3 regions of the Streptomyces sp. NBC_00986 genome follow, and region 2 is predicted to be linked to each of the others. Evidence: riboswitches for the same ligand, from Rfam matches in the RefSeq annotation. Region 2 holds a riboswitch; each other region holds the start of a gene.
What was found. A riboswitch is a leader RNA that binds a small molecule or an ion and turns the genes downstream of it on or off. The one in region 2 is predicted to bind thiamine pyrophosphate.
Positions count from the first base shown of each region.

Region 1: another riboswitch for thiamine pyrophosphate. It lies ahead of thiC (phosphomethylpyrimidine synthase ThiC); the one in region 2 lies ahead of OG504_RS16535 (thiamine ABC transporter substrate binding subunit).
Region 3: another riboswitch for thiamine pyrophosphate. It lies ahead of thiO (glycine oxidase ThiO); the one in region 2 lies ahead of OG504_RS16535 (thiamine ABC transporter substrate binding subunit).

Region 1 is NZ_CP108733.1:6,141,495-6,148,368, reverse strand. Features, by position in the region: gene OG504_RS27340 (serine hydrolase domain-containing protein) at 1-772, shown strand, start outside; gene thiC (phosphomethylpyrimidine synthase ThiC) at 806-2,644, opposite strand; TPP riboswitch at 2,637-2,826, opposite strand; gene OG504_RS27330 (YibE/F family protein) at 2,898-4,406, shown strand; gene OG504_RS27325 (SsgA family sporulation/cell division regulator) at 4,621-5,058, opposite strand; gene OG504_RS27320 (IclR family transcriptional regulator) at 5,158-6,000, opposite strand; gene OG504_RS27315 (DUF5326 family protein) at 6,523-6,735, opposite strand.
Region 2 is NZ_CP108733.1:3,870,703-3,877,576, forward strand. Features, by position in the region: gene OG504_RS16530 (ABC transporter permease) at 1-689, opposite strand, end outside; gene OG504_RS16535 (thiamine ABC transporter substrate binding subunit) at 773-1,849, opposite strand; TPP riboswitch at 1,921-2,026, opposite strand; gene rlmN (23S rRNA (adenine(2503)-C(2))-methyltransferase RlmN) at 2,068-3,174, opposite strand; gene OG504_RS16545 (phosphatidate cytidylyltransferase) at 3,283-4,473, opposite strand; gene frr (ribosome recycling factor) at 4,473-5,030, opposite strand; gene pyrH (UMP kinase) at 5,161-5,919, opposite strand; gene tsf (translation elongation factor Ts) at 6,124-6,874, opposite strand, start outside.
Region 3 is NZ_CP108733.1:8,522,000-8,528,873, reverse strand. Features, by position in the region: gene thiE (thiamine phosphate synthase) at 1-117, opposite strand, end outside; gene OG504_RS38180 (Rv2175c family DNA-binding protein) at 235-606, opposite strand; gene OG504_RS38175 (NAD(P)/FAD-dependent oxidoreductase) at 671-1,900, opposite strand; gene OG504_RS38170 (hypothetical protein) at 1,945-2,283, opposite strand; TPP riboswitch at 2,335-2,446, shown strand; gene thiO (glycine oxidase ThiO) at 2,444-3,607, shown strand; gene thiS (sulfur carrier protein ThiS) at 3,604-3,804, shown strand; gene OG504_RS38155 (thiazole synthase) at 3,808-4,602, shown strand; gene pknB (Stk1 family PASTA domain-containing Ser/Thr kinase) at 4,909-6,843, shown strand.

The DNA of each region.
Region 1 (6,874 bases), 2.3 Mb from region 2:
CGGCGTGTACGACTACATCGACGACCCGGAGATCCAGGACCAGCTGATCAACCACTTCGACGAGAACCGCTACAACGCCACCCCCACGGCCGACCTGGTCGCGGTGGCGATGGAGCACCGGCCGGTGTTCGTCCCGCAGCCGGGCGGAGCCACCCGCTGGGCGTACTCCAACACCAACTACCTGCTGGCCGGGATGATCGCCGAGAAGGCCGGCGGCGCGAGCTGGCAGGACCTGGTCGAGCACCGGATCATCGCGAAGCTCGGACTGCGCAACACCTCCGTTCCCGGGCTCAACCCGTTCCTTCCCGACCCGCACGTGAACACGTACCTGACGACCGCCGACGGCAAGCGTCTCGACGTCACCGAGCACAGCTACCAGCACACCGCCGACTCCGGTGTGGTGAGCACCACCGCCGACCTGAACACCTTCTTCCGCGCCCTGGCCGACGGCCGGTTGCTCCCCGCCGAGCAGTGGCGCGAGATGCGGCAGACCGTCGCGCGGAACGACGACCCGGAGGACGTGGCCGAGATACCCGAGGGCACCTACGGCCTCGGCCTCCGCAAGATCCCGCTGACCTGCGGCGGCTTCTACTACATGCACGAGGGTGACGGCGTGGGCGTCAACACCCGCCCCGCGGTGAGCGCGGACGGCAGGCGCGCGGTGACGGTCTCCATCACGACCACCACCGCACCGCCGGACCTGGCCGCCCTCAACCGCGCGACGGACACCCTCGTCGACCACGCCCTGTGCGCGCAGCCCGCCGAGAACTGACGGAGAACTGACCGAGAGCCGGGCCGGTCGTCGTCAGTCGGCGATCGGCAGGTACACCCGGTTGCCCGCCGCCGCGAACTCCTTCGACTTCTGTTCCATCCCGATCTCGATCTCCTCCCGACTCCCGCCGTGCTCACGGCGGATGTCGTGGGAGATCTTCATCGAGCAGAACTTCGGCCCGCACATCGAGCAGAAGTGAGCGGTCTTGGCGGGCTCGGCCGGAAGCGTCTCGTCGTGGAACTCCCGTGCCGTGTCCGGGTCGAGGGCCAGGTTGAACTGGTCCTCCCAGCGGAACTCGAAGCGGGCGTCGGACAGCGCGTCATCCCACTCCTGTGCACCTGGGTGCCCCTTGGCGAGGTCGGCTGCGTGGGCGGCGATCTTGTAGGTGATGACGCCGGTCTTGACGTCGTCACGATTAGGCAGGCCCAAGTGCTCCTTGGGCGTGACGTAGCAGAGCATGGCCGTGCCCCACCAGGCGATCATCGCGGCACCGATGCCAGAAGTGATGTGGTCGTACGCAGGCGCGACGTCCGTCGTCAGCGGGCCGAGCGTATAGAACGGAGCTTCATCACAGATCTCCTGCTGAAGGTCGATGTTCTCCTTGATCTTGTGCATCGGGACATGTCCCGGGCCCTCGATCATGGTCTGTACGTTGAAACGCTTCGCGATCGTGTTGAGTTCCCCGAGCGTCCGCAATTCCGCGAACTGTGCCTCGTCGTTGGCGTCCGCGATCGAGCCCGGCCGCAGGCCGTCGCCGAGCGAGTACGTGACGTCGTAGGCGGCGAGGATCTCGCACAGTTCCTCGAAGTTCTCGTACAGGAACGATTCCTTGTGGTGCGCAAGGCACCAGGCCGCCATGATCGAGCCGCCGCGCGAGACGATGCCCGTCTTGCGGTTCGCCGTCAGCGGTACGAACGGCAGCCGCACGCCCGCGTGAACGGTCATGTAGTCCACGCCCTGTTCGGCCTGTTCGACGACCGTGTCCTTGTAGATCTCCCAGGTCAGCTCCTCGGCGCGGCCGTCGACCTTTTCGAGCGCCTGATAGAGCGGCACCGTGCCGATGGGAACGGGGGAGTTGCGCAGCACCCACTCGCGCGTGGTGTGGATATTGCGGCCGGTGGAGAGGTCCATGACCGTGTCGGCGCCCCAACGCGTCGCCCAGGTCATCTTCTCGACCTCCTCCTCGATGGAGGAAGTGACCGCGGAATTGCCGATGTTGGCGTTGACCTTCACCAGGAACCGCTTGCCGATGATCATCGGCTCGATCTCCGGATGGTTCACGTTGGCCGGCAGCACCGCCCGCCCGGCCGCGATCTCCTCCCGGACCACCTCGGGCGAGACCTTCTCCCGTACGGCCACGAACTCCATCTCGGGCGTGATCTCACCCCGCCGTGCATAGGCGAGTTGAGTGACCGCCGTGCCGTCCCGACCGCGCCGCGGCTGACGCGGCCGCCCGGGGAACACCGCGTCGAGGTTGCGCAGTCCGCCGCGCGGTGAGGTGTGCTTGATCCCGTCGTCCTCGGGGCGGACGGGACGGCCCGCGTATTCCTCGGTGTCGCCGCGCGCGATGATCCAGTTCTCCCGCAGCGGCGCCAGCCCCCGGCGGACGTCGGTGTCGACGAGCGGATCGGTGTACGGGCCGGAGGTGTCGTACAGCGTCACGGACTGCCCGTTGGTGAGGTGCACCTGACGGACCGGCACCCGCAGATCGGGGCGCGAGCCCGCGACATACCCCTTGTGCCAGCCGATGGACTTCCCGACCTCCGTCGGCTTTGCGGCCGCCGTGGGCTGTTCGGCCCGTGCGGACTTCTCGCCCGGAACGGGCTGTTCGTCCTGGCTGGAGGCAGGCGTGCGTGCGTCCTTGTTGGTCATGAGACCTACTCCCTACGCCGGCATTACCCGGTAACAGGTTCGGCGGTCGACGCAGCGGCTTCCGTCAGCCGATGTTTCATGTGAAACATCACTCGATACAGGTGACGTTTCCCGTGAAACATCGCAGAGACGAAGGTCAGCGCCCTCTCAGCCCGGTGCTCCGAGCTCCCGCGTGTGCAAAGGTGCCTCCACGCTAGCGTCATAAGTGGCGCGGTGAACAGTGGGCCTCCGGCGTTCTTGCGATGATCGGGCGGTGACCACGACACAGCAGCCCCCGTACCCGCCGACCGGGCCGCCGCATGGCCACGACCAGGGATCCGGCGACGAGCACGGGTCCGGTTCCGGGCACGACCACGGACCGGGTGGGGACGGCGGGCACGGTTCCGGCGCGGACGGTGGTCACGGTTCCGGTGGAGGCGGCGGGCACGGTCATTCACACAGCCACGGCCCGGCCGCGCCCGTCTCCCGGCATCTGCGGAAGGTCATCGCGGCGATCCTGATCCCGTTCACGGTGGCGGTCGTCGTCGGCATGGTGGTGCTGTGGCCCGGCGGCGCCCCGTCGCACAAGCGCACCGGGGTCGGCTTCGACCGGCAGACACAGCAGGCGACGGTCACCAAGGTCGTCAGCGTGAGCTGCGCGTCGGTGAACGCCTCGGGCGGGGGCTCGACCGGGGACACCTCCACCGCCGAGGGCTCCTCCGCGGCACAGGAGGCGGCCGGCACCTGCAAGAAGGCCACGGTCACGGTCTCCACGGGCAAGGACAAGGGCCGTACGTTCACGGAGATCGTCCAGCCCGACCAGTCACGGCAGTTGCATCAGGGCGAGAAGGTCGTGGTCGCGTACGAGCCCTCCGCGCCCAGGGATCTGCAGTACTCCGTCACGGACGTGAACCGTAAGTTCCCGATGGCACTGCTCGCCGGGATCTTCGCGCTGGCCGTCGTGGTGGTGGGCCGGCTGCGCGGTGTCATGGCGCTGATCGCGCTGGCCATCAGCTTCATGATCCTGAACTTCTTCATCCTGCCCGCGATCCTGCACGGCTCGAACCCGCTGATCGTGGCGGTGGTCGGATCGAGCGCCATCATGCTGATCGCCCTCTACATGTGCCACGGCCTGTCGGCCCGTACGTCGGTGGCGGTGCTCGGCACCCTGATGTCGCTGGTGCTGATCGGCGTCCTGGGCTCGGTGTTCATCGGGTGGGCCGCGCTGACCGGGAACACGGACGACAACACGGGCCTGATCCACGGCCTGTACCCGTCGATCGACATGAGCGGTCTGCTGCTCGCCGGCGTCATCATCGGCTCGCTCGGCGTGCTCGACGATGTGACGGTCACCCAGACATCGGCGGTCTGGGAGCTGCACGAGGCCAACCCCTCGATGGGCTGGCGCGGGCTGTACCGCGCCGGCATCCGCATCGGCCGCGACCACATCGCGTCGGTCGTCAACACGCTCGTCCTCGCCTACGCGGGCGCCGCACTGCCCCTGTTGCTGCTCTTCTCCATCGCGCAGAGCAGCGTGGGCGCGGTCGCCAACAGTGAGTTGGTCGCCGAGGAGATCGTGCGCACGCTGGTGGGTTCGATCGGCCTGGTCGCGTCGGTACCGGTCACCACGGCCCTCGCGGCCCTGGTCGTCTCGGCGGACCGACCGGGACCCGAGGCGGTTCCGGCGGGTGCGGTTGCGGCCACGGCAGGTGCGCCCACGGCGGCGCCGAGCGCCAAGCCCGCTGCGGCGCGCGGCGGGAAGGGCCGACGCCGCAAGCACTGAGCGCCGCCGGCACTGCAGTGGGCGGCGAGAACCGCCCCATGAGGCCGCGCAGAAGCGTTACTGCGGATCCCCGGGTCCCCAGGACTTCAAGCTCACCCGGGGCCTTCAGAACTCCACAGGGCCCTTCAGGGCTCGCGGCGCCTCCAGCGGCTTCAGTTCAGGACTCGTGGCGAAGCGTTACGCCAACGTCCCGACCCCTCGCCGCCACACCACGTCACCCCGCGCTCTGCTCCTCGGCCAGGATGCGGTCCAGCGCCTCGTCGAGGTGGGTGTCGAAGTCCGCGAGGGCGCCCTCCTGACCGAGCGGAACCAGCCGGTCGGTGCGGTCGAGGAACGCCACGAGCGGGGCCGCGCCGGTGCGGAACAGCGCCTGGTCACTGCCCACCTGAAGCCGGATCAGCACCTCACCCAGCGTCTCGGGGTCGACGGGCTCGATCCGCACGTCGCCCTCCCCGCACGCCATGCCCACCCCGTCGATCAGCAGCTCGCGACCGAAGGCCCAGGTCACCGGGGCGTCACCCGGCAAATGGAACGTCAGCCGCACGGCGTACGGATCGGACGTCTCGTAGCCCAGCTCGACCGGGATACGGAAGGAGAGCTCCTCGGAAACGAGGAAGCTCATCATGACCTCTGCCTGTACGGACTCGCGCATCGCCTATCCCGTCAACTGCCGTCGCCTGGCCGGGAATGATCCCCGTGACACTGAAGGAATATTGCTGAACGTACACGTTAGATCACAAGGAGTAAGTTTTCAGATACTGATAGAGAGCGCGAGCGACCCCAGAAGCCTGCCGACCTCGGCCTGCAACTGCCGCGCCGCGACCGGCAGTCGATCGGCCTGATGCGCGGGCAGGGAGATGGCCATCGTCGCGGCCGTGGCGCCGAGCGTGATCGGAACGGCTGCGCAGACCGTCCCCAGCGCGTACTCCTGACGCTCCACCACCAGCTCCGTCCGCCGCATCCGGTCCAGGCGCCGCACCAGGGCGTGACCGTCGCGCACGGTGTACGGCGTGAGGGACCGCACGGGGTAGCGGTCGAGGTGGTCACGACGGACGTCCTCGTCCAACTGGGCCAGCAGACACTGGCCGATCGCGTGCGCGTGGCCCGTCTCACGGAAGTCCGCCCACTCCTCCACCGCCGGAGTACCGGGGGTGTCGGAGACGCACAGGACCTCGATCTCGCCGTCGCGGTACATCGCGTAGTACACCGGTGCACCGATCAAATCCCGCCACTGCGCCAACGCGTCGACGATCGTGCTGCGACGTTTCTCCTGCGCCCCGCTGCTGCCCAGCCGCTCGGCCGCCTCCCCGAGGAAGAACAGCCCCTTGTCGCGCCGGAGGTATCCCTCGTGCACGAGAGTGCGCAGCAGGTGGTACGCCGTGGGCAGGGCGAGGCCGGTCTCACGGGCCAACTGCTTGGCGGGGGCGCCGTGTTCGTGCCCGGCGACGGACTCCAGCAGGCGCATGGCCCGTTGGACGGAGCCGATGAGGGTGGCGGCGGACGGCTGCGGATCGGCGGCCTCGGCGACGGTCGCAGCGGAGCGCTGCTGCGGCGGGGCCGCGACGGGGCGGGAGCGCGCGGCGGCGGCTGTCATGGGGCGCGGCGGCGCGATGTCTGTCACGGGACGTTGCGGCTCGGCGTCTGTCATGGGTCGTAGCTGCGCGGGGGCCGCCACGGAACGCGTTTGTGCGGGGGTCGCAACGCGTCGTACCTGCGCCGGGGTCGCCATGGAACGCATCTGCGCAGGAGTCGCAGCGGGTCTTGGCTGAGCCGGGTTCGCCACGGGACCTAGCTGCGCGGAGGCCGCCACAGGGCGTAGCTGTGTGGGGATCGCCACTGCGCGCGGCCAGGTGGGCGGGACGGGCTGGGTGGGGGGTGCGTGGGGTTGTTCTGCGGGTGCGGTGTCAACCGTGGCCAAGGGTCACTTCCGGAGCGCGAGGGGGCAGCCCGTGCGGGGAACACGGGGAGGGGTGCGCCGCCCGCGGGGTTCGTCCCCGCGTCGAATTCCGGACTTTAACCGCCCGCCACCGCCCGCAGACGGCCCGTCCGGGAAACTTCCCCCGCCCGAGGGAACCGGTGATACCTGTTACCGATCACCGGTCGCCCCAGCAGGACCTCACCAGTCGCTGCGTGAGGAGGAACTCGAGGTGAACTTCCGCACGACGTAGACCAGTCCGCCCACCAGCGCCACGAAGACCAGCGCCTTGAAGAGCAGTCCGATGACAAAGCCCACGACGGTCGCTATCAGCCCGCCGAACACGATCAGGGCGATGACCGGCACCGCGACCCACTTAACCCACCACGGCAGTCCCGCGAAGATCTCTCGCATTGTCCTCGTCCTGTACCTCTCCGCCCGTCGCTCGTACCGGGTCCGGTCGATGTCCGGCACTCCGGTGCCGGATCTCTGATGTCCTGCACTCGATGCTAGGGCGGGCGAGGGCGGAACGGGGGCCTCGCATCCCTTGTCC
Region 2 (6,874 bases):
ACGGCCGCCGTGGACAGGTCGAAGACCTCCGAAGTCTGGCGGTAGATCTCCACTTCGAGGGTCGAGAAGGTCGGGCCGCCGAGGATCTGGACCACGCCGAAGGAGGTGAAGGTGAAGAGGAAGACCATCAGCGCGGCGGCGGCCACGGCGGGCCCGAGCGCGGGCAGCGTCACCTTCCGCCAGGCCCGCAGCCGGGAGGCGCCGAGCATCCGCGCGGCCTCCTCCTGACGCGGGTCGAGCTGGGCCCAGAGGCCGCCCACCGTCCGTACGACGACCGCGTAGTTGAAGAAGACGTGCGCGAGCAGGATGGCCCACACGGTGGTGTCCAGCCGTACGCCCCACAGGTCGTCCAGGAGTCCGCCCCGGCCGACGAGCGCGAGGAAGGCCGTACCGACGACGACCGTCGGCAGCACGAAGGGGACGGTGACGACGGCCCGCAGGACATGTCTCCCCGGGAAGTCGAAGCGCGCGAAGACGTACGCGCCGGGGAGCGCGATCAGCAGCGTGAGCGCGGTGGACGCGAGCGCCTGCCAGGTGGTGAACCACAGCACGTGCCGGATGTCGGACTGGACCAACACATCCCCGATACGGCCCAGTTGCCAGGCGCCGTCGACTTTGAGGCCGCGCGCAACGATCGCGGCGACGGGGTAGGCGAAGAACACCGCGAAGAACGCGACGGGCAGGGCCATGAGGCCGAGCCGCGTCGCGGTGCCCCTACGGGAGGACTTCCGCGGGGCCGCTTCAGCTGCTTCGGCTGCTTCAGCCGCTTCGGCTACTTCAGTACGAGCGAGGTCCACGACTTGACCCACTGGTCCCGGTCGGCGGCGATCTTCGCGGGCGCCATGGTCTCGGGGTCCGGGGCCTGGCGGCCGTACTGCTCGAACTCCTGCGGTACCTGGGCGCCTTGGATCACCGGGTAGACGAACATGTTGAGCGGCATGTCCTGCTGGAACTCCTTGGTGAGCAGGAAGTCGAGGAACGCCTTGCCGCCCTTGGTGTTCTTCGCGTTGCTGAGCAGGCCCGCGTACTCGGTCTGCCGGAAGCAGGTGCCGTACGACACCCCGGTGGGCGCGGTGGTCGGCTTCGGGTCGGCGTAGATGACCTCGGCGGGCGGCGAGGAGGCGTACGAGACGACGAGGGGCCGGTCGCCGCCCGCCTTCTTGCCACCGGCGGACCCGGAGAACTCCTGGTCGTAGGCCTGCTCCCAGCCGTCGACGACCTTGACGCCGTTGGCCTTGAGCTTCTTCCAGTAGCCCTGCCAGCCGTCGTCGCCGTACTGCGCGGCGCTGCCGAGCAGGAAGCCGAGGCCGGGCGAGGAGGTGGCCGCGTTCTCGGTGACGAGGAGGTTCTTGTACTCGGGCTTGACCAGGTCGGCGAAGGAGGTCGGCGGGGTCAGCTTGTGCTTGCTGAAGTAGGCCTTGTCGTAGTTGACGCAGATGTCGCCGGTGTCGATGGGCGTGACCCGGTGCTTGGTCTGGTCGACGCGGTACTCGGGCTTGACGAGCGCGGAGCCCTTCGCGTCGTAGGACTGGAAGAGGCCGTTGTCGAGCGCGCGGGAGAGCAGGGTGTTGTCGACGCCGAAGAAGACGTCGCCCTGGGGGTTGTCCTTGGTGAGGATCGCCTTGTTGACGGCCTGACCGGCGTCGCCGTCCTTGAGGACCTTGACCGTGTAGCCGGACTGCTTCTCGAAGTCCTTGAGGACGTTCTTCGACACGGCCCACGAGTCGTGGCTGACGAGGGTGACGGTCTTGGAGTCGCCGCCGCTGCCGCTGTCGGACGAGCCGCACGCGGAGAGCGTGAGGAGGCCGAGGCCGACGGCCGCGGCCACGAAGGTCTTGGTGTGGTGCACGGTTGTTTTCCTCCTGGGGTGTCCAGGAAGAGACGCGGCCCTGCCCACAGGACGTGGGCAGGGCGCAACAGCAAGAGTGGTGACCGAACTTCCTACCCAGAATGACCTGGGCGAGGTTCAGAGGGTCTGCGGACAATCCCGCACTCTCAGCGCTGTGGCGCTCCCCTGTCGGAATATGAAGATGTACCTGCGTGTACTACGCGGAACAGGTTACCGGGTCACCGCTCGGTGGCGGCGAGCTGGCCGCACGCTCCGTCGATCTCCTGGCCCCGGGTGTCCCGGACGGTGACCGGCACCCCGTGGGCCGCGATGGCCTCGACGAACGCCTTCTCGTCCTCGGGGCGGGAGGCGGTCCACTTCGAGCCCGGCGTCGGGTTCAGCGGGATGAGGTTGACGTGCACGGGCTTGCCCTTGAGGAGGCGGCCGAGCCGGTCGCCGCGCCACGCCTGGTCGTTGATGTCGCGGATCAGCGCGTACTCGATGGACAGCCGTCGCCCCGACTTCGCCGCGTACTCCCAGCCCGCGTCGAGGACCTCGCGCACCTTCCACCGCGTGTTCACGGGGACCAGGGTGTCGCGCAGCTCGTCGTCGGGCGCGTGCAGCGAGATCGCGAGCCGGCACTTGAAGCCCTCGTCCGAGAACCGGTGGATCGCCGGGACCAGGCCGACCGTCGAGACGGTGATCCCGCGCTGCGAGAGGCCGAGGCCGTCCGGCTCGGGGTCGGTGAGGGCACGGATCGACTGGACGACCCGCTTGTAGTTGGCGAGAGGCTCGCCCATGCCCATGAACACGATGTTGGAGAGCCGCGCGGGCCCGCCGGGGATCTCGCCGTCGCGCAGGGCGCGCATCCCGTCGACGATCTGGTGCACGATCTCGCCGGTGGACAGATTGCGGTCCAGGCCGGCCTGTCCGGTCGCGCAGAACGGGCAGTTCATGCCGCAACCCGCCTGCGAGCTGATGCACATGGTGACCCGGTCCGGGTACCGCATCAGCACGGACTCGACGAGCGTCCCGTCGAACAGCCGCCACAGCGTCTTGCGGGTGGTGTCCTGGTCGGTCGACAGATGCCGTACGACGGTCATCAACTCAGGGAGCAAGGCTTCTTGCAGCTTGGCGCGCGAACCGGCGGGGATGTCGGTCCACTCCGCCGGGTCGTGCGCGAACCGCGCGAAGTAGTGCTGCGAGAGCTGCTTGGCGCGAAACGGCTTCTCCCCGATCGCGGCGACGGCTTCCTTGCGCTCGGCGGGCGTGAGATCGGCAAGGTGCCGCGGCGGCTTCTGGGCTCCGCGGGGGGCGACGAATGTGAGTTCTCCGGGCTTAGGCATGGCCCTACCAGTGTCGCAGACATACGAAGAGGGACTCGCCGCCCTGTGGACAACGAGCCCCTCACGTACAGAACCGCAGGTCAGCGGTTCATTGGGTCGGCCGGCTTGTCAGCCGGAGCCCACGAACAGCACCAGCAACAGCCAGACCACCGGAGCCGTGGGCAGCAACGAGTCCAAGCGGTCCATGATGCCGCCGTGACCCGGCAGCAGCGTGCCCATGTCCTTGATGCCCAGGTCGCGCTTGATCATGGACTCGCCGAGGTCGCCCAGCGTGGCGCTGGCCGCGACGGCGAGGCCCAGCACGAGGCCCTGCCACCAGCTGCCGTCGTCGATCAGGAACTGCATGCACAGCGCGCCCGCCACCATCGCGAAGGACACCGCCCCGAACAGGCCCTCGCGGGTCTTTCCGGGGCTGATGCGCGGCGCGAGCTTGTGCGTGCCGAAGCGCCAGCCGACGGCGTACGCCCCGGTGTCGCTGACCACGGTCAGCAGCAGGAACGTCAGGACCCGCCAGGCGCCGTCGTGGGCGGTGAGCATCATGGCGACGAACGTGGCCAGGAACGGCACGTAGAACGCCGCGAAGACGCCCGCCGTGACGTCCTTCAGGTAGCCCTCCGGCGGCTCCGTCATCCGCCAGACGAGGACGGCGAGCGCCGTGAGTGCCATGGCGACCCAGGCGCCCTCGGCGCCCCGGACGTAACCGGCTACGACCATCGCCGCCCCGCCGACCGCGAGGGGCACGAGGGGCGCCTTGATGCCCTTGCGCTCCTGCAGCCGCGAGGTGAGCTCCCAGAGACCGACCACGACGGCGACCGCTATCACTCCGACGAACGCGGCCTTCACCACGAAGAGGGACGCGACGATCACCACGGCGAGCCCGACGCCGACTCCTATGGCCGCACCCAGGTCCCGGCCCGCGCTCTTCTTCTGCGGGGCGGGCGCCGGTGGCGGGACATCGGACATGGGCTCCGGATTCTGCGGCACCGCCCCGTAGGGCTGCGCCTGCGGCGTGTCAGAGGGCTGCGTCCGCGGGTCGTACGGCTGCGACTGCCGTACGTCGTACGGCGGTTGCTGCGTCTCGTCGCGGAACAAGGGGCCGCTCAGCCGAGCGGCCCCCCGGTCGTCATCCTGGTGTCCGCCGTATGCGGGCTCGTCGGGCACGATGGGCATGGGGCGAGTCTGCTGCGCCTCAGGCGCATCGTACGTGGGACCCGCCGGGTCAGCCCCCTGGACAGGCCCCTGGTCGGACGGCCCCCAGTACCCGGCTTGTGGCGGTGCCCCCCAGGAAGAGTCGTTCATCAGACCTCGAGCAGCTCCGCTTCCTTGTGCTTGAGGAGTTCGTCCACCTGGGCGACGTACTTCGCCGTGGTGTCGTCGAGCTCCTTCTCCGCACGACGGACCTCGTCCTCGCCGGACTCCTTGTCCTTGACAAGCTTGTCCAGCGCGTCCTTGGCCTTGCGGCGGACGGCGCGGATGGACACCTTGGAGTCCTCGGCCTTGGCCCGGGCGACCTTGATGTAGTCCTTGCGGCGCTCCTCGGTCAGCTCGGGGAACGTCACCCTGATGATGTTGCCGTCGTTGCTGGGATTGACGCCCAGGTCCGAGTCGCGGATCGCCTGCTCGATGTTCCGCATCGCGGTCTTGTCGAACGGGGTCACCACGGCCATCCGCGGCTCCGGTACGGAGAACGAGGCCAGCTGGTTGATCGGCGTCAGCGCGCCGTAGTAGTCGGCCACGATCTTGTTGAACATCGCCGGGTGCGCACGGCCGGTGCGGATCGCGGCGAAGTCCTCCTTGGCGACCACGACGGCCTTCTCCATCTTCTCCTCGGCCTCGAGGAGGGTCTCTTCGATCACCACTTGCTCCTGCGTGTCTTGAGTAGGCCCGGCTGCTGTGCTGTGTCGGCGTCGGCGGCCGGCTGCGTCGCGTCTTCTTCCTGCACGGTTCCCGACCGGCAGGACATTGTCCATCCCCCGGTCAGGGTCATCAGCCCTGGCTGCCTTGGTCACCCACAAGCGTGCCGATCTTCTCACCCTTGACGGCGCGGGCGATATTGCCCTCCGCCAGAAGCTCGAAGACCAGGATCGGAAGCTTGTTGTCGCGGCACAGGGTGATGGCGGTCATGTCCGCGACCTTGAGGTCCTGGGTGATGACCTCGCCGTAGCTGAGCGAGTCGAACTTGACGGCTTCGGAGTTCGTCTTCGGGTCGGAGTCGTAGACCCCGTCCACGCCGTTCTTGCCCATCAGCAGCGCCTCGGCGTTGATCTCCAGGGCGCGCTGGGCGGCGGTGGTGTCGGTGGAGAAGTAGGGCATGCCCATACCGGCGCCGAAGATGACCACGCGGCCCTTCTCCAGGTGGCGCACGGCGCGCAGCGGGATGTACGGCTCGGCGACCTGGCCCATGGTGATGGCGGTCTGGACGCGGCTGTCGATGCCCTCCTTCTCCAGGAAGTCCTGGAGCGCGAGGCAGTTCATCACCGTGCCGAGCATGCCCATGTAGTCGGAGCGGGCCCGGTCCATGCCGCGCTGCTGGAGTTCGGCGCCGCGGAAGAAGTTGCCGCCGCCGATGACGACGGCGACCTCCGCGCCGTCCCGCACGACGGCCGCGATCTCACGGGCGATCTTGTGCACCACGTCGGGGTCCACGCCCAGGCCGCCGCCTCCGGAGAAGGCCTCTCCGGACAGCTTCAGCATGAACCGGCCGCGTACCTTGCCGTCGTCGCTCTTCTGGGGCTTGGTGGTCATGGAGTTCTCGCCTCTTCAACGTGGTCGCACATACGAAGAAGGCCACTGCCGGTGGGGTGTCTGTCGCATCCCATGCTCGGCAATGGCCTCCTCGTCAGATCTGCTGTCGTCCGCCACGCGCGCGTGCGCGACGGCGTACCGGGCCGACTGCTGACGACCCTAGCGGGATTCCACCGGGCGCCGCGCGTCGATCGCGGTACGGACTCAGATGCCGACCTTGATGCGCGTGAAGCGCTTCAGGGTGACACCCGCCTCGTCCAGAACCTTCTGGACGGACTTCTTGGGGTCGAGCGCGTACGGCTGACCGAGCAGCGTCGCGTCCTTGAAGAAGCCGTTGACGCGACCCTCGACGATCTTGGCGATCGCGGCCTCGGGCTTGCCCTCGGCGCGGGTGGTCTCCTCGGCGATACGGCGCTCGGACTCGACGACCTCGGCCGGCACGTCGTCCTTGGCCAGGTACTTCGGCGCGAAGGCGGCGATGTGCTGGGCGACACCGCGGGCGACCTCGGCGTTCGGCTTGTCCAACTCGACGAGGACACCGATCTGCGGGGGCAGGTCGGGCATCGTGCGGTGCATGTACGCGGAGACGTAGCCGTCGGCGTACTGGGCGAAGCGGTCCAGGACGATCTTCTCGCCCAGGTTCGCGTTGGCCTCGTCCACGAACGCCTGGACCGTCTTGCCGGGCTCGATCTCGGACGCGAGGAGCGCCTCGATGTCGGCCGGGGCGGAGGCGGCGACGTGCTGGGCGATCTGGTTGGCGACGGCCTGGAACTTCTCGCCCTTGGCGACGAAGTCCGTCTCGCACTTCAGCTCGACCAGGACACCGGAGGTGTTGTCGTCGGCGATGACGGAGACCACGGCGCCGTTCTCGGCGGAGCGGCCCTCGCGCTTGGCGACGCCCTTCTGGCCCTTGATACGGAGCGCCTCGACGGCCTTCTCGACGTTGCCGTCGGCC
Region 3 (6,874 bases), 4.7 Mb from region 2:
CAGGACCGCGTCCAGGAACTCCGCGAGGTCGCCCTGGCGCCGGCGGGCGTCCGTGCAGAGGTAGACCCGGGCGTCGGCGAGTTCCGCGCGGGCGGCGGCTGCGGCGGTGTCGGGCATGGATGTGTCCCCCGTTGTCCTGCTGGTCGTGTGGTGGTGTCGTGCACGGGCCGCGGGCGGGGCCTTCTCAGGCAGGCCCTCGCGTCGCCGCGGCCCGTGCAACCTAGGTCGTGCGGGTCAGACGGCGAGCGCCTGGGCGCGGCGCTTCACCTCCGTGCCGCGATTCTCGCTCAGGGCCTGCGCGGGGGTGCCGGGCAGGCTGGGGTCGGGGGTGAAGAGCCATTCGAGCATCTCTTCGTCGGAGAAGCCGTCGTCCCGCAGGAGCGTCAGGGTCCCCGTGAGGCCCTTGACGACCTTCTGCTCGGCCCCGTCGATGAAGGCGGCGGGGACGTGCAGCGCGCGGTTCTCACCACGGCGTACGGCGATGACTTGGCCGTCCTTGACCAGCTGCCGCACGCGTGTCACCTCGACATCGAGCATCTCTGCGATGTCGGGCAGCGTGAGCCAGGCGGGGACGAGAGCATCGATCTTTGCGTCAATCTCGGTCACGTAAACAGCGTGCCATCCCGGACTGACAGTCGGAAGTCGGGCCGGTCCGACCCGGGGGGACGAACTAGGCGATAGCCGCCTTCATCGGGAGAGAAGCATCCGCCAGCAGCGCGTGATCCATCGGCGTGGCCGACTCGATCAGGCGGCGGCCCTGGGCCAGGTCACGGGGTCGGCCGACCGCCAGGAGGGCCACCAGACGGTCCCCGCGCAGCCAGCAGACGCTCCACGCCGGGGTGGCCGGGTCGCCGCGCCACAGGGTGGTGTCGGCGGACGCGTGGTGACCGGCGTACTGGACGAAGCGGCCGAACTGCTCCGACCAGAAGTACGGCACCGGGTCGTACACCGCCGGGCTCTCCCCCACGATGTTCGCGGCGACCGTGCGCGGGCCCTGGAGGGCGTTGTCCCAGTGATGGACCAGAAGTCGCTCGCCATACCTTCCCGAAGGGAAGGAGGCGCAGTCGCCGACCGCGTACACGTCCGGCACCGAGGTGCGCAGCCCGGCGTCGGCCAGGACCTCGCGGTGCGCGCCCAGTTCGATGCCGGAGCCCGCAAGCCAGGCGGTGGCGGGGCGGGCGCCGATGCCGACCACGACGGCGCCCGCGGGCAGCCGGGTGCCGTCGTCGAGGACCACCTCGCCGGGTTCGACGTGCGCCACGCGTGCGTGCGTCCGCAGTGTGGCTCCGGCGGCGGCGTACCAGGCTGCCATCGGCGCGGCCACCTCGGCGGGCAGCGCCCCCGCGAGCGGCCGGTCGGCTGCTTCTACGACGGTCACCGCGCAGCCCGCCTCTCGCGCGGCGGTGGCGAACTCGGCGCCGATCCAGCCCGCGCCGACGACCACGATGTCGTGCTGCCGCGCGAGCACCGGGCGCAGCCGCTCGGCATCGTCCAGGGTGCGCAGCAGATGCACTCCGGGGATGCCGTCGGCGCCCGGCAGCCGGATCGGTTCGGCACCGGTGGCGAGCACGAGGACGTCGTAGGGCACCGGGCCCTCGGCGGTGTCCAGTTCGTGGTCGGCGGGGCGCACGCCCACCACCTCGCGCCCCAGCTGCACCTCGATGCCGAGCGCCTCGAAGTCGACGTCGAAGGCGGAGCCCTCGGCCTTGCCGAGCAGGACGGCCTTGGAGAGCGGGGGCCGGTCGTAGGGCTGATGGGGTTCCGCGCCGATCAGGGTGACGGTGCCGGTGAAGCCCTGCTCCCGTAGCGCGACCGCGGTCTGCACCCCGGCCATGCCCGCGCCGACGACGACCACGCGCCGCCCTGCCACCGTGCCCTGGTCCCGCGTCTGCTCGCTCACTCGATCACCATAGACACCTGACAATTTGTCAGTCAGCGGGCGCGTCAGGTGACCTGTTCCACAACGCTGGTCCCGTTTCCCTCCCGGGACTCCCACTCCCAGGTCTCGTCGAGGCGAATGCGGCCGTCGGGCAGCTCGACCACGTCGGACACGCAGTGCCCGCTGGACGTCATCCCGTCGGTCTTCAACTGCACGTACCGGAAGTCGATCCGGTCCCCCGCGCGCGTGCCGACGAGACGCCCCCGTACGACGTCGCCGCCCGCGTACTCGGCCCAGATCTCGCCGTCCTGCTCGTGGTACGTGAACCGGGTGCGGGTGCCGACCTGACCTGGGGCCTGGTCCGCGACGGGGGCGAGGACGAGACCGTCGAGCGAGCGGGCCATGGACAGAGGCTCCCTTACTGGCACACAGGGCACGGGCTAGGGTGGCAAACGTAAAGCACTCGCGGGAGTCCGGGCGTACCGGGCTGAGAGGGAGGCTGGCGGCCTCCGACCGTACGAACCTGATCCGGGTCATGCCGGCGAAGGGAGGGGCTGGACGCCCATGCCTGCACACACCTCAGACGTCCTCGTCGTCGGGGGCGGGATCATCGGCCTGGTCACGGCCTGGCGCGCGGCCCAACGCGGCTTCTCCACAGCCGTGGTGGACCCGGAGCCGGGCGGCGGGGCCGCCCAGGTGGCCGCCGGGATGCTGGCCGCCGTCACCGAACTCCACTACGGCGAACAGACCCTGCTCGCCCTCAACCTCGCCTCGGCGCACCGCTACCCGGACTTCGCGGCCGAGCTGACCGACCTCACCGGCCTCGACCTCGGCTACCGCCGCTGCGGCACGCTGGCCGTCGCCCTGGACGCCGACGACCGCGCCCATCTGCGTGAACTGCACGCCCTGCAGCACCAGTCGGGGCTCGACTCCGAGTGGCTGTCGGGGCGCGAGTGCCGTCGCCTGGAGCCGATGCTCGCGCCGGGCGTGCGCGGGGGGCTCAGAGTCGACGGGGACCACCAGGTCGACCCGCGGCGGCTGGCGGGCGCGCTGGTGGCCGCCTGCGAGCGTGCCGGGGTCGTCTTCCACCGGACCTGGGTCGAGCGGCTCACGGTCGCGCGGGACCGCGCCACGGGGGTCGTCACGCGCGAGGACGAGGTGCTCGGCACGGACCAAGTCGTGCTCGCGGGCGGCAGCCTCAGCGGGCAGCTGCAGGGGATCCCTGCCGACGTCCTGCCGCCCGTACGGCCCGTGAAGGGGCAGGTGCTGCGGCTGACCGTGCCCGAGCGTCACGCGCCGTTCCTGAGCCGGACCGTGCGGGCCGTGGTGCGTGGCAGCCAGGTGTACCTCGTGCCGCGCGAGAACGGCGAGCTGGTCGTCGGCGCGACCAGCGAGGAACTGGGCTGGGACACGACCGTCACGGCCGGCGGTGTCTACGAACTGCTGCGCGACGCCCACGAGTTGGTCCCCGGGATCACCGAACTGCCGCTCACCGAGACCCGGGCCGGACTACGCCCGGGGTCCCCCGACAACGCGCCGCTGCTCGGCCCGACCGCGCTTCCGGGACTGCTGCTGGCCACCGGGCACTACCGCAACGGTGTGCTGCTGACCCCGGTCACCGGCGACGCCCTGGCGCACGCCCTGAGCACCGGTGAACTCCCGGACGAGGCACGCCCGTTCACCCCGAAGCGGTTCGCCCGCACGCACCTCGTGGAGCAGCCCGCATGAATATCTCCGTCAACGGCGAGCACCAGGAGATCGCTCCCGGCACGCCCCTCGACGTACTCGTACGGTCCCTCACCCCGGCCCCCTCCGGAGTGGCCGCCGCCCTCAACGAAACCGTCGTCCCGCGCGCGGAGTGGACATCGACCTCCCTCTCCGAGGGAGACCGCGTCGAGGTCCTCACCGCCGTCCAAGGAGGCTGACCCATGGCCGACGACCCCTTCGTCCTCGGTGGTACGTCCTTCACGTCCCGGCTGATCATGGGCACCGGGGGCGCCCCCAGCCTCGACGTCCTGGAGCGCGCGCTGGTGGCCTCCGGTACGGAGCTGACGACGGTCGCGATGCGGCGCGTCAACGCTTCCGTGCACGGCTCGGTGCTGTCCGTGCTGGAGCGGCTCGGTATCCGGGTGCTGCCCAACACCGCGGGCTGTTTCACGGCGGGCGAGGCCGTGTTGACGGCGCGGTTGGCGCGGGAGGCCCTGGGGACCTCGCTGATCAAGCTCGAAGTGATCGCGGACGAGCGCACGTTGCTGCCGGACCCGATCGAACTCCTCGACGCCGCCGAGACGTTGGTCGACGACGGGTTCACGGTGCTGCCGTACACGAACGACGATCCCGTGCTGGCGCGGAAGCTGGAGGACGTCGGGTGTGCGGCGATCATGCCGCTCGGGTCGCCGATCGGTTCCGGGCTCGGGATCCGCAACCCGCACAACTTCCAGTTGATCACCGGGCACGCGCGTGTGCCGGTGATTCTGGACGCGGGGGCGGGTACGGCGTCCGACGCGGCGTTCGCGATGGAGCTGGGGTGTGCCGGTGTGATGCTTGCCTCGGCGGTGACGCGGGCGCAGGAGCCGGTGTTGATGGCCTCCGCGATGCGCGGCGCGGTGGAGGCGGGGCGGCTGGCGTTCCGGGCGGGGCGTATCCCCCGCCGGCATTTCGCCTCGGCGTCCTCTCCTGCGGAGGGCCTGGCGGTACTGGATCCCGAACGACCCGCTTTCTAGGCACCCTGCACCGCACTTCCGCCTCGTCTCCCACTCGCGCACCACCCGTTTCCGGTCGGCCAAGAGGTGAACCACTCCCGTGGGGGTCCCCGCCGTCGGCGGCTGCCGGTAGGCGGTCGGCCGCGTGGAACTTCGCGGAGGGTCCCGGCTGCCGCTGGGCGGCCGGTCGTCACCCGTGCTCCGCCTCACAGGCCGGCCGTAGACACCCGCCCCACCATGAGGTATCCGTCACAGGTCGGCTGCAGTACCGCCTCGAAACCGGGCGAAAGGGCCGTGCTTTCAGCCCTGGCTCGTACACTCACCTGCGTGGATACGACCCTTCATGACCCTCTCGTCGGGCAGTTGCTCGACGGCCGCTATCGCGTCGACGCGCGGATCGCCGTCGGCGGGATGGCCACGGTCTACCGGGCCGTGGACACCCGCCTGGACCGGGTTCTCGCGCTCAAGGTGATGCACCCGACGCTGGCGGCCGACGGCCACTTCGTGGACCGGTTCATCCGCGAGGCGAAGTCCGTGGCGCGGCTGGCGCATCCGAACGTGGTGCAGGTCTTCGACCAGGGCGCCGACCGGTCGTACGTCTATCTGGCGATGGAGTACGTCGCCGGCTGCACCCTGCGGGACGTGCTGCGCGAGCGCGGGGCGCTGCAGCCCCGCGCCGCCCTGGACATTCTGGAGCCGGTGCTGGCCGCGCTCGGTGCCGCGCACCGGGCCGGGTTCGTGCACCGGGACATGAAGCCGGAGAACGTGCTCATAGGGGACGACGGCCGGGTCAAGGTCGCCGACTTCGGGCTGGTCAGGTCCGTGGACACGGTCACCAGCACCACGGGGTCCGTGCTCGGCACGGTGTCGTATCTCGCGCCGGAGCAGATCGAGGGCACCACCGCCGACCCCCGGGTCGACGTGTACGCGTGCGGTGTCGTCCTCTACGAGATGCTCACCGGCCAGAAGCCGCACGACGGGGACTCCGCCGCGGTCGTGCTCTACAAGCACCTGCACGAGGACGTCCCGCCGCCCTCGGCCGTCGTGCCGGGGCTGGCGTACGAGCTGGACGAGCTGGTCGCCACCTCCACCGCGCGCACCCCGGACCTGCGGCCGTACGACGCGGTCGCGCTGTTCGGTCTGGTCCGCGAGGCGCGGGCGGGGCTGAGCGACGGGCAGCTGGACGCGGTGCCGCCGCAGGCGCTGACCTCGGAGTATCCCAACGCCGAGAACCGTACGAGTGTGATCCCGCGCTCGCTGACCGTGCCGCGTCCGCTGCCCGTCAACGAGGACGACGAGCCCGGTGACCCGTTCAACCGGACCAGCCGGTTCGAGAGCGGGCCGCCGCTGCCGCCCCGGCGGCGCGAGGCGCGGCGGCCCCGGCGCGGGCTGCTGGCGATCGTCGCCGCCCTGCTGCTGATCGTCGGGGTCGGGGCGGGCGTCTGGTACATCAACTCCGGCCAGTTCACCAAGGTCCCGCCGCTGCTGGCGAAGACCGAGGCACAGGCGAAGGAGCGGCTCAAGGACGCCGGTCTCGACGTCAAGAAGGTCGACCACGCGTACAGCGACACCGTGAAGCGCGGCACGGTCATCAGCACCGACCCGGAGTCCGGCGCCCGCATCCGGGACAACGACTCGGTGGCCCTGACCGTCTCGGACGGCCCGGAGACCGTGAAGGTCCCCGACCTCACGGGCACCCGCCTGGCCAGGGCGCAGACCCTGCTGAAGCAGGACGGGCTGGCGGCCGGCATGGTCACCAGGAAGTTCAGCGACGACGTCCCCAAGGGCTTCGTGATCAGCACGGACCCGGAGGCGGGCACGAGCCGCCACGCGGGCTCGGCGATAGCCCTGACCGTCAGCAAGGGCAGCGCGGTCGACGTGCCCGACGTCACCGGTGAGGACCTGGACGACGCGAAGTCGGACCTCCAGGAGGCCGGTCTCACCGTGAAGGTGTCGGACACCGAGATCACCTCGGAGTACGACGCGGGCCAGGTCGCCCAGCAGACCCCGGCCGGCGACAGCCAGGCCGCCGAGGGCGACACGGTGACGCTGACGCTGTCCAAGGGCCCGGAGATGGTCGAGGTCCCGAGCGTGGTCGGCGCGAGCGTCGACGCGGCGACGAAGCTCCTTGAGCAGTCCGGCTTCGAGGTCAAGGAGGACCGGGGCCTGCTCGGTCTGTTCGGCGACACCGTGAAAAGCCAGTCCGTGGACGCGGGCGAGCAGGCTCCCAAGGGGTCGACGATCACGATCACCATCCGGTGACGGGGGCGGCACGCGCGCGTGACACCCTGGA